3 regions of the Alteromonas sp. ABV4_150 genome follow, and region 3 is predicted to be linked to each of the others. Evidence: predicted binding sites of a transcription regulator. Region 3 holds the regulator's gene; each other region holds the start of a gene.
What was found. Region 3 encodes sigma-54, which starts transcription at its own class of promoters, with help from an activator protein. Its sites were predicted from a motif close to GTTGGCACGNNNNTNGNNT; they were not measured.
Positions count from the first base shown of each region.

Region 1: ACYX4M_RS11655 (flagellar assembly protein T N-terminal domain-containing protein) is a predicted target of sigma-54. The motif match lies at 1,449-1,467, and genes of this name have one in related genera.
Region 2: glnA (glutamate--ammonia ligase) is a predicted target of sigma-54. The motif match lies at 1,705-1,723, and genes of this name have one in related genera.

Region 1 is NZ_CM149971.1:2,690,825-2,694,015, forward strand. It holds gene ACYX4M_RS11650 (transglutaminase-like cysteine peptidase) at 1-37, opposite strand, end outside; gene ACYX4M_RS11655 (flagellar assembly protein T N-terminal domain-containing protein) at 205-1,386, opposite strand; gene ACYX4M_RS11660 (LPP20 family lipoprotein) at 1,671-2,156, shown strand; gene flgN (flagellar export chaperone FlgN) at 2,270-2,701, opposite strand; gene flgM (flagellar biosynthesis anti-sigma factor FlgM) at 2,758-3,087, opposite strand; gene flgA (flagellar basal body P-ring formation chaperone FlgA) at 3,191-3,191, opposite strand, start outside.
Region 2 is NZ_CM149971.1:638,433-641,623, reverse strand. It holds gene glnA (glutamate--ammonia ligase) at 229-1,638, opposite strand; gene typA (translational GTPase TypA) at 2,098-3,191, shown strand, end outside.
Region 3 is NZ_CM149971.1:812,009-815,199, forward strand. It holds gene lptC (LPS export ABC transporter periplasmic protein LptC) at 1-69, shown strand, start outside; gene lptA (lipopolysaccharide transport periplasmic protein LptA) at 38-583, shown strand; gene lptB (LPS export ABC transporter ATP-binding protein) at 586-1,311, shown strand; gene ACYX4M_RS03500 (RNA polymerase factor sigma-54) at 1,385-2,866, shown strand; gene hpf (ribosome hibernation promoting factor) at 2,897-3,184, shown strand.

The DNA.
Region 1 (3,191 bases), 1.9 Mb from region 3:
ATGCTAAGCAGTGCGACGCAAACAGAGAAAGGGTCATATTTTTATTATGTAGGTCATACTAAAGTATAAGAGAGAGTACTGGTCTCTTTCTGAAGTTTAAGTATTAGATACTATACGTAGTTATAGGTATAACACGGGTCTGTTGATATTCCAACCCCGTTATTCCAACCCCAGTGACTTACATTTAATAAAGTGAAAACTGATTTACTTCTTAACTACAAAATCATTTTCCTGAATATTCGCAGTAATTCCAGACGCTGCGTTGACTATCACAGATGAATTGCCATAAGCTTTATCAACAATAAAAGTACCGGGGTAGAGCGTATATTGAAGATATTTTCTACCGCGATTGTCGACCACCTCTTTGGCCTGATAAAGATATAGTTCATCTTTTTCAGAAATGCCATTATCTCGCCCAAGAGATATTGAAATTCTGTTGTTCGCAATATTGATAACGCGACCAGTAACAGGTTGGCAGGCTGTCGCTTCTTTAATGTCTTCTATCAATTGGCTGATTGACCCGTCTATTGCTTGACCGTAGCGTGACTGCCAAAAGGTTGATGAAAATTCGTCAACGTCTTCAAACCTATCAAACGTCCACTCTTCGTTAGTATCGTAAGAGGAGCTGAACAGCAGGCCGCCGTTTATTCCGTCATAAACTTGTACAGACATCGCAAACGAACGATGTGAGGTGTCGCTTCGCCACGGTGTAAACACGGATGCCTCTTTTGGCGTAACGCTTAAGTCATCAATAACCCCGATAATTACAAATTGCGTGTTGCTTTGATCTGATAGTGTTCGTACGTTTTTGTCGGTATAGCGGCTATCAAATTTTGCCGTATGGGGAGCAACGTAAGTTAGACTGAGATTATCCGTCTGCTCTTGCATTACCTTTGCTAAACGGTGTGTAAACGCCTTATCAAAATGCGAAATACTTCCTTGGGTTAATTGCGCTCTGTTTCTTATTCTAAAGTGAGTAGTTGCAAAGTGCTTTTCGTCGTTCTGCGCTGAGCAGACTTTTCCTTTTGGAAAAATGTCTGCACGCACACTAACTGTCATTACATCGCCATCATAAGTTTCACTCACGAGTTCTAACTGCTCGACCTCACCCGTTGAGCGAATAGTCATTTCTTCGTTTTTCAAAAGCCCATTTGTTAGTTTGGCTACGCTTTGCACCGATGCCCCAGCGAACAACATAGCTTGTTTAAGCGCCTCTTGTGTTGCTGCGTGTTTTGCGGCTTCTTTGTCACCATTCATTACTACCGCTTGTCCCGTGGCTTCGTACCAAACGGCATTGGCTTGCCCCGCCACTAGAACAAGTAGGCAAACTACCGCCATGACTCTACTTAAACATGCCATTTGCGTTGTTCTGATTGTTTGTCGCACGTCGCACCTCTGTGGTTGCTTAGCTATTGCGCTTAGACAATGTCGTAATCTATATGGAAACTATGCGAAAAAAGTGCCAATTTAAGGGGAGGTCAAATTTGAAAGAAAATGGGCGCATTTTTTGCTTATTTCACTATTACCAAGATATGTGACTACAAAGCGTCTTTATGGAGTTTGGTGTTATTCATAACGCTTTGTTGAAATGCGACTAGCTTATAAAGGTAAATAAGGTCAATATTTAGATGTCACTAACTCACTATTGATGCACACAGAGGTTTTAAGTTATGTGGTTGAACAGACAAAAGAATTCAAAGTTACTCTTGCGGTCTTCCATGTTTAGCCTGGCAATATCATTGAGCAGTTGCGGCATTATTGATAAACACGTCGAATGGGAAACCGTTGAGCCTGAAACTTATCCTGTTTTAAAAGCGGTAGGCTATGCGCCAATTTCATCGCAAAATGGCGAGTCCGACAGCATGAAATTGATAATGGCAATGAAAGCGTCAAAATTAGATGCATACCGTGAGTTAACCGAGCAGGTTTATGGTCAAAAAATTGAAGGTAGACAGTCTGTATCGGGTCTTATTGTTGACAGCGAAACATTACGCGCGTCGGTTGAGGGAGTAATTAGAGGTGCCGAGGTTGTTAAGACTTATCCTGTGGGAGATGATACCTACGTTACCGAGCTTTCTCTGGATATGAAGCAGGTTTACGATATTTACTTGTCGACTGCAAAGCCACGTCGAGTGAAGGATGTGAAGTATTACTAGAAACAAACCCAAAAAGGAGCTGGACCAGCAAACTTATCATGGAGTAAATGAAGGTGCGTAGTCACAGAGTTAAACTAACAGCCGATGGGCATAATAAACAGCGACGTAGATAACTAAGCACTCACTCCAGAGCCTAAGGTTCCGCCTTTCGGCTTTCCTTTTTTGTCATAAGTGAGTGACTCTTTTGCTCGAACTTCCATCATCAAATTCCGCAAATGTGTGAGGCGTAGCTGTCCTTGCTCAACGGCTTTTTGATTGACCTGTGTTCGATATTTACAATCTTCGAGAAGCTTCTTAGCGTCAGCCATTAACGCTTTGTCTTCCTCCGACATTGAATTCTCACTGCTGATAGCACTTTCAATCTCGGCGTCCAAAGTTTGTATGGACGTTAGAAGGTCTGCTTTTTCATCCAACAAATTCATTAAAGATTCTGCATCACGTGAACTTATTAGCTGCAGTTCTTTTTCAAGCAGCGTCGCTAGTGAAGTCATTTGCTCCACTTGACGTGATAATGCTTGAGTTAACTGGCTCGCTTGTTCTGTCACTGTACTTATCTCATTAACCGTGTCTGTTGAAAAGACCTTAATTTCTTCGCGTCGAATTACTTAGTCCCAAAAATCTCGGATTCTAGTTTCGCTATTTTATTAGCAAGCACTTCAGGGTTGACTTTGTACTCACCACTTTGGATCGCTTTCTTTAAGCGATCTACTTTTTCCTGATTAACAGGCGCCTCAGTTCCTTTCTTCTGAACTTGATTTAGCTGCTGAGCAGACTGTGTCAAAGAAACAGAATCTTGTCTTGGCGCTTGTGCGGTTTGTGCTGATTGCGCTGAAGCTTGTTGTTGAGATTGTTGCGTTTGATTTTGCTGCGCAACTTTCCCATTATCAACGGGTGTTTTGGGTAACCCATTGTTTATATTGTTAATTGCCATATCCAGTCCTCACTACTTTTTTGCCTCTGTAATTAATATCGGCCATTTGGCAAATATCTTTAGCTAAATTGAGAACAAAATAGTAGATATTTAGCGCATACTAT
Region 2 (3,191 bases), 170 kb from region 3:
ACCTAATCTGTATATTTTGAAAATGCTAGCTTACTACATTGGTAGACTGGCTCTGTCTTTGAGCCTATTAAGTGATAGTTAAAAAAGATTTGCGTTTGGCTGGCTGCTCTAATGCCGCAAACATAGATATTATTTTTTAACATCACCCTATGGACATAGTAGTTAATTAGCACCCATAAAAAAAGCCCGCAGAGCGGGCTTTAGTATATATCGCTATACAGTGTGTTATTACACGCTGTAGTACATGTCGAACTCAACTGGATGAGTTGTCATGTTAAGCTTAGTCACTTCTTCAGACTTAAGGTCGATGTAAGCATCAATCATGTCGTCAGTCATCACGCCACCGGCTTTGAGGAAGTCACGGTCGTTATCAAGTGCTTCAAGTGCCATTTCAAGCGAACTTGCAACAGTTGGAATTTCAGCCGCTTCTTCTGCAGGTAGATCGTACAAGTCTTTATCCATAGCATCGCCAGGGTGGATCTTGTTTTTGATACCGTCAAGGCCAGCCATTAGCATTGCAGAGAATGCAAGGTAAGGGTTAGCTGTTGGGTCAGGGAAACGTACTTCAATACGACGCGCTTTATCGCTAGTTACGTGTGGAATACGAATTGATGCAGAACGGTTACGCGCAGAGTATGCAAGCATTACCGGCGCTTCGAAGCCAGGAACTAGACGCTTGTAAGAGTTTGTAGAAGCGTTGGCGAAGGCGTTGATTGCACGCGCGTGTTTAATGATACCACCGATGTAGTAAAGTGCTTCTTCAGAAAGACCTGCGTATTTGTCACCTGCGAAGATGTTCACGCCGTCTTTAGAGATAGACTGGTGACAGTGCATACCAGAACCGTTATCGCCAACAAGTGGCTTAGGCATAAAGGTAGCAGTTTGGCCGTATGCGTGTGCAACGTTGTGTACCACATACTTGTAAACTTGAATTTCGTCCGCTTTCTTAACTAGCGTGTTGAATTCACAAGCGATCTCGTTTTGACCCGCTGTCGCTACTTCGTGGTGGTGCGCTTCAATTACTAGGCCCATCTCTTCCATAACCATACACATAGCGGCACGGATGTCGTGAGCAGAATCTACCGGAGGTACTGGGAAGTAGCCGCCTTTAACGCCAGGGCGGTGAGCCATGTTGCCGCCTTCGAATTCTTCACCTGAGTTCCACTTTGCTTCTGAAGAGTCAATCTTGTAGAACGAGCCAGCCATATCTGTGTGGAAACGCACGTCGTCGAAAAGGAAAAACTCTGGTTCTGGACCGAAGAAGCATGTGTCGCCGATACCTGTAGATTTCAAGTACTCTTCTGCGCGACGTGCTACAGAACGTGGATCACGCTCGTAACCTTCCATTGTTGAAGGCTCAACAATGTCACAACGGATGTTTACTTGTGTTTCTTCTGCGAAAGGGTCTACAACGCAGCTATCTGCGTCTGGAAGAAGAACCATGTCTGATTCATTGATGCCTTTCCAACCAGCAATTGAAGAACCGTCGAACATTTTACCTTCTTCGAAGAATTCTTCATCAACAACACTTGCAGGAATTGATACGTGTTGTTCTTTACCTTTGGTGTCGGTAAAACGTAAATCTACAAACTTCGCTTCACTTTCTTTAATCAGCTCTAATGCCTTATCTACTGACATCGTGTCCTCCAGGTTTAATGTAAAAATGCGGAATGATCAGCTTCACCCCAACAGTGGCAAAAGTTAAAGCGATTATCATGCCATTTACAAGCATGCCGATTTTTGCGGCATAGACAGGCATCTATCACTTCCATTTGAATAGGCTTGCACCATTATAGTGCGGCAGCGCTCTATTGTGGTGCTTAATTCTTACTTTTATGTCATCTAGCCTAGATCACTTTGTATCACATCACCACTGTATATGTTCAATTCGGTGCAATTGGGATGGTTGTTTTTTGAACTAAAGAGATAATTCTAATAAAAGTGACTTCTAATCAAAAAAAGGTGCGCAAACGTCGTGGTTTTTCTGTACAATCCGCGCAAATTTCTCTATCTGCATTTTTTTGCAACAAATCTAATGCAGACTTATTCGATTCCCGAATTAAGTTGGCATCGATTTACACAGGCTCTATATTAAGCATGAATACCACTGATATTAGTAAATTGCGTAATATCGCAATCATCGCCCACGTTGACCACGGTAAAACCACCCTGGTAGACAAACTGTTACAGCAGTCTGGCACCCTTGAATCCCGAGGCGAGCAAGAAGAACGCGTAATGGACTCGAACGACATCGAGAAAGAACGTGGCATTACCATCCTAGCTAAGAACACAGCGATTAACTGGAACGACTACCGTATCAACATCGTAGATACTCCAGGACACGCTGACTTTGGTGGTGAAGTAGAACGTGTAATGTCAATGGCTGACTCTGTACTTCTACTTGTAGATGCACAAGAAGGCCCAATGCCACAAACGCGTTTCGTTACGCAAAAGGCATTTGCTCAAGGTCTTAAGCCAATTGTTGTTATTAATAAAATTGACAAGCCTGGCGCACGCCCTGATTGGGTAATGGACCAAGTGTTTGACCTTTTCGATAACTTAGGCGCAACTGATGAGCAGCTTGACTTCCAAGTTGTTTACGCTTCTGCACTAAATGGCTGGGCATCTCACGATGCAGACGAGCCTCAAGAAGACATGAATGCACTATTTGAAACTATCGTTGAGCAAGTTTCTGCACCTGATGCAGACGTAGACGGTCCTTTCCAAATGCAGATTTCTCAGCTTGATTACAACTCATACGTAGGTGTAATCGGTGTGGGTCGTGTTAAGCGCGGTTCAGTTAAGCCAAACCAACAAGTAACGGTTGTTACTGCTGATGGAGAAAAGCGCAACGGTAAGGTTGGCCTAGTATATGGTTACCTTGGTCTTGCTCGTCATGAAGTCGAATCAGCGCATGCTGGCGACATCATTGCTATCACAGGTCTTGGCGAACTTAAGATCTCTGACACAATCTGTGACCAAAATACAGTTGAAGCGCTTCCTCCGCTTACGGTTGATGAGCCTACTGTAACTATGACCTTCCAGGTAAACACGTCTCCGTTTGCGGGTAAAGAGGGTAAGTATGTAACGTCACGTAACATCCTAGAGCGTCTTAACGACGAACTAGTACACAACGTTGCGCTTCGCGTTGAAGAAACGCAAGACCCTGATAAGTTCCGCGTATCAGGTCG
Region 3 (3,191 bases):
GCGAATTTACGCACACAAGAATACGAGCTTTTAGATCATGTACAAACCACTTATTCCCCTAGCAACTAGCTTTCTACTTGCCATCGCTAGCGGTGCGGTACAAGCCAGTGAAGAAGATTTTTCACAGCCCATTAAAATAGGGTCAAATACCCAGTTTATTGATGGTAAAAACAAGACGGCCCTGTACAAGGAAGACGTGCTGATTACTCAAGGTTCACTCCTCATTGAAGCGGATGAAGTAGAAGTTATTGCTACTGATGGCAGCGGCCGAGAAATATTTATCGCCCGAGGGAACCCAGCAAGCTACTCTCAATCACTAGAAGACGGTACACCGGTATCAGCCAAAGCTAATGAAATTCGCTATGAGGTGGTTAATCGCACTATTTCTCTGGCCGGTAATGCTGAACTACAGCAAGATTCTAGTAAAGTACAAGGGGATAAAATTACGTTCGATATGATTACTGAACAATTGCTTGCAACAGGTGGCGCCGGTGAAAATGGTGAAGGTCGAGTAACAACAGTGTTTACTCCTGACACTATTCGTAAAACGTCGTCTAAGAAAGACAACGAGGGCAATGAATAGCAATGGCAACTTTGAGCGCTAAAAACCTTGCTAAATCGTATAAATCGCGACAAGTCGTTCGCGATGTGAGTCTTTCAGTTTCTACTGGGCAAATTGTCGGTCTTCTTGGCCCAAATGGTGCTGGTAAGACCACCACTTTTTACATGATTGTTGGCTTGGTCAACCTAGACAAAGGCAAGATTGAAATTGATGATAGTGAGCTTACTCACCAGCCAATGCATGAGCGCGCACGCCGCGGTATAGGCTACCTTCCGCAAGAAGCGTCAATTTTTAGAAAGCTTACGGTACATGAAAATATCATGGCCATTTTGCAAACCCGTAAAGATTTAAATTCACAACAGCAAGAAGAAGAAGCTGATGCACTACTTGATGAATTTAATATCAACCATATACGTAATAGTACGGGCATGAGTTTGTCAGGGGGAGAACGTCGTCGAGTTGAGATTGCTCGCGCTCTGGCAGCGAAACCACAATTTATTTTGTTAGACGAACCATTTGCCGGTGTTGATCCAATATCAGTTAATGATATAAAGAAGATAATACAGCATCTTCGCGATAGGGGTATTGGTATCCTTATCACGGACCATAACGTACGCGAAACATTGGATGTTTGCGAAAAGGCGTACATTGTGAGTCATGGTGAGCTTATTGCGCAAGGAACCGCGGAACAGGTTTTAAGTAATCAAAAAGTAAGGGATGTATACCTAGGCGAACAATTCAGGCTATAGTTAATGTAACCGAATTGTCATTTTTCAGTTTCGCTCTGGTATATTCAATTTAGAGCATTTAAATAAGACGTAGATGAAACCATCTTTACAGCTAAAATTTAGCCAACAACTTACCATGACACCTCAGTTGCAGCAGGCTATCAAGCTGCTGCAGCTTTCTACACTTGATCTCCAGCAAGAGATTCAAGAGGCACTCGACTCTAATCCACTGTTAGAAGTGGAAGAAGGTAACGACGAGCCACAAGTAGAAAAGAACAATGTCGATAGTGACGATAGTGCAGCTGAAGCGACAGCTTCTGCATCAAGCGACACGCTAGAAGCAGGAGATGCACTGGAGAAGAACGACCTTCCGGATGAGCTGCCTATCGACAGCACCTGGGACGAGTACTACTCCGCCTCTTCTGCGCCTGCGCCTGGCCCGTCTAATGATGACGAACAAATCTTCCAAGGTGAAACTACCGAAGACATCCAAGAGCATTTACTTTGGCAAATGCGCCTGACTCATTTTTCAGATACTGACCGTGCTATTGCCACAGCTATTATCGACTCAATTGACGAGTCGGGTTATCTGACCGTTACCCTTGACGATATCTTAGATGCTGTTAATGACGATGACTTAGAAGAGCCTATCGAAATGGACGAAATAGAATGTGTGCTTAAGCGCATTCAAATGTTCGACCCCATTGGTTCAGGTTCTCGTACACCTCAAGAGTGTCTTATGGTGCAATTGCGCCAGTTTTCAGAAGACACACCGTGGCTTACTGAAGCGAAGCAGCTTATTGAGGAATATTCAGACTTACTGAGCAGTAAAGACTACCGCACGCTAATGCGTAAGAGCCGATTGAAAGAAGATCAGCTGCGAGAAGCAATGCGTTTACTCCAAACCTTGAATCCTCGCCCAGGTAGTGCTTTAGTTACTAAAGAGCCTGAGTACGTTATTCCTGATGTCTCAGTAACCAAGAAAAATGGCCGTTGGGTGGTTGAGCTGAACCCCGACAGTCTGCCTAAATTAAGCGTAAATCAACAGTACGCAGCAATGAGTCGCCGTGCCAAGAATAGTAGCGATTCACAATTCATCCGCTCACACATGCAAGAGGCCAAGTGGTTCATAAAGAGCCTAGAGTCTCGTAACGATACCTTGATGAAGGTTGCAAATTGCATTGTGCAGCAACAAATGGGCTTTTTTGAGCACGGCCCGGAAATGATGAAACCAATGGTGCTAAATGATGTCGCAGAAATGGTAGATATGCACGAATCCACTATTTCACGTGTGACAACGCAAAAATACATGCATACGCCGCGTGGTATCTTCGAGCTGAAGTATTTCTTTTCAAGCCACGTTGCAACCGAGTCAGGTGGTGAGTGTTCATCCACAGCGATTCGTGCATTGATCAAGAAGTTAGTGGCTGCCGAAAATCCTAGCAAGCCGCTAAGTGATAGCAAGATTGCTTCGTTGTTGGCCGAGCAAGGCATAAAAGTCGCTCGGCGAACAATAGCAAAATACCGGGAATCGTTATCGATCCCGCCGTCGAACCAACGCAAAAGCCTTATCTAACTGGGCTTAATAATATAAGGAAGACGAAATATGCAAATCAACCTTACTGGTCATCATGTCGAAATCACCGACTCTTTGCGTAATTATGTCGATACGAAGTTCAGCAAACTTGAACGTCACTTTGATCACATTTCTAATGTGCATGTCATCCTGAACGTTGAAAAATTAAATCAAAAAGCCGAAGCGACCGTTCATTTAAGTGGCGCTGAAGTATTCGCATCCTCAGAAAATACCGACATGTATGCGGCGATTGACAGCATGGTTGATAAACTCGACCGGCAGGTAATCAAGCATAAGGAAAAACTGAAAAAACATTAGTAGTTAA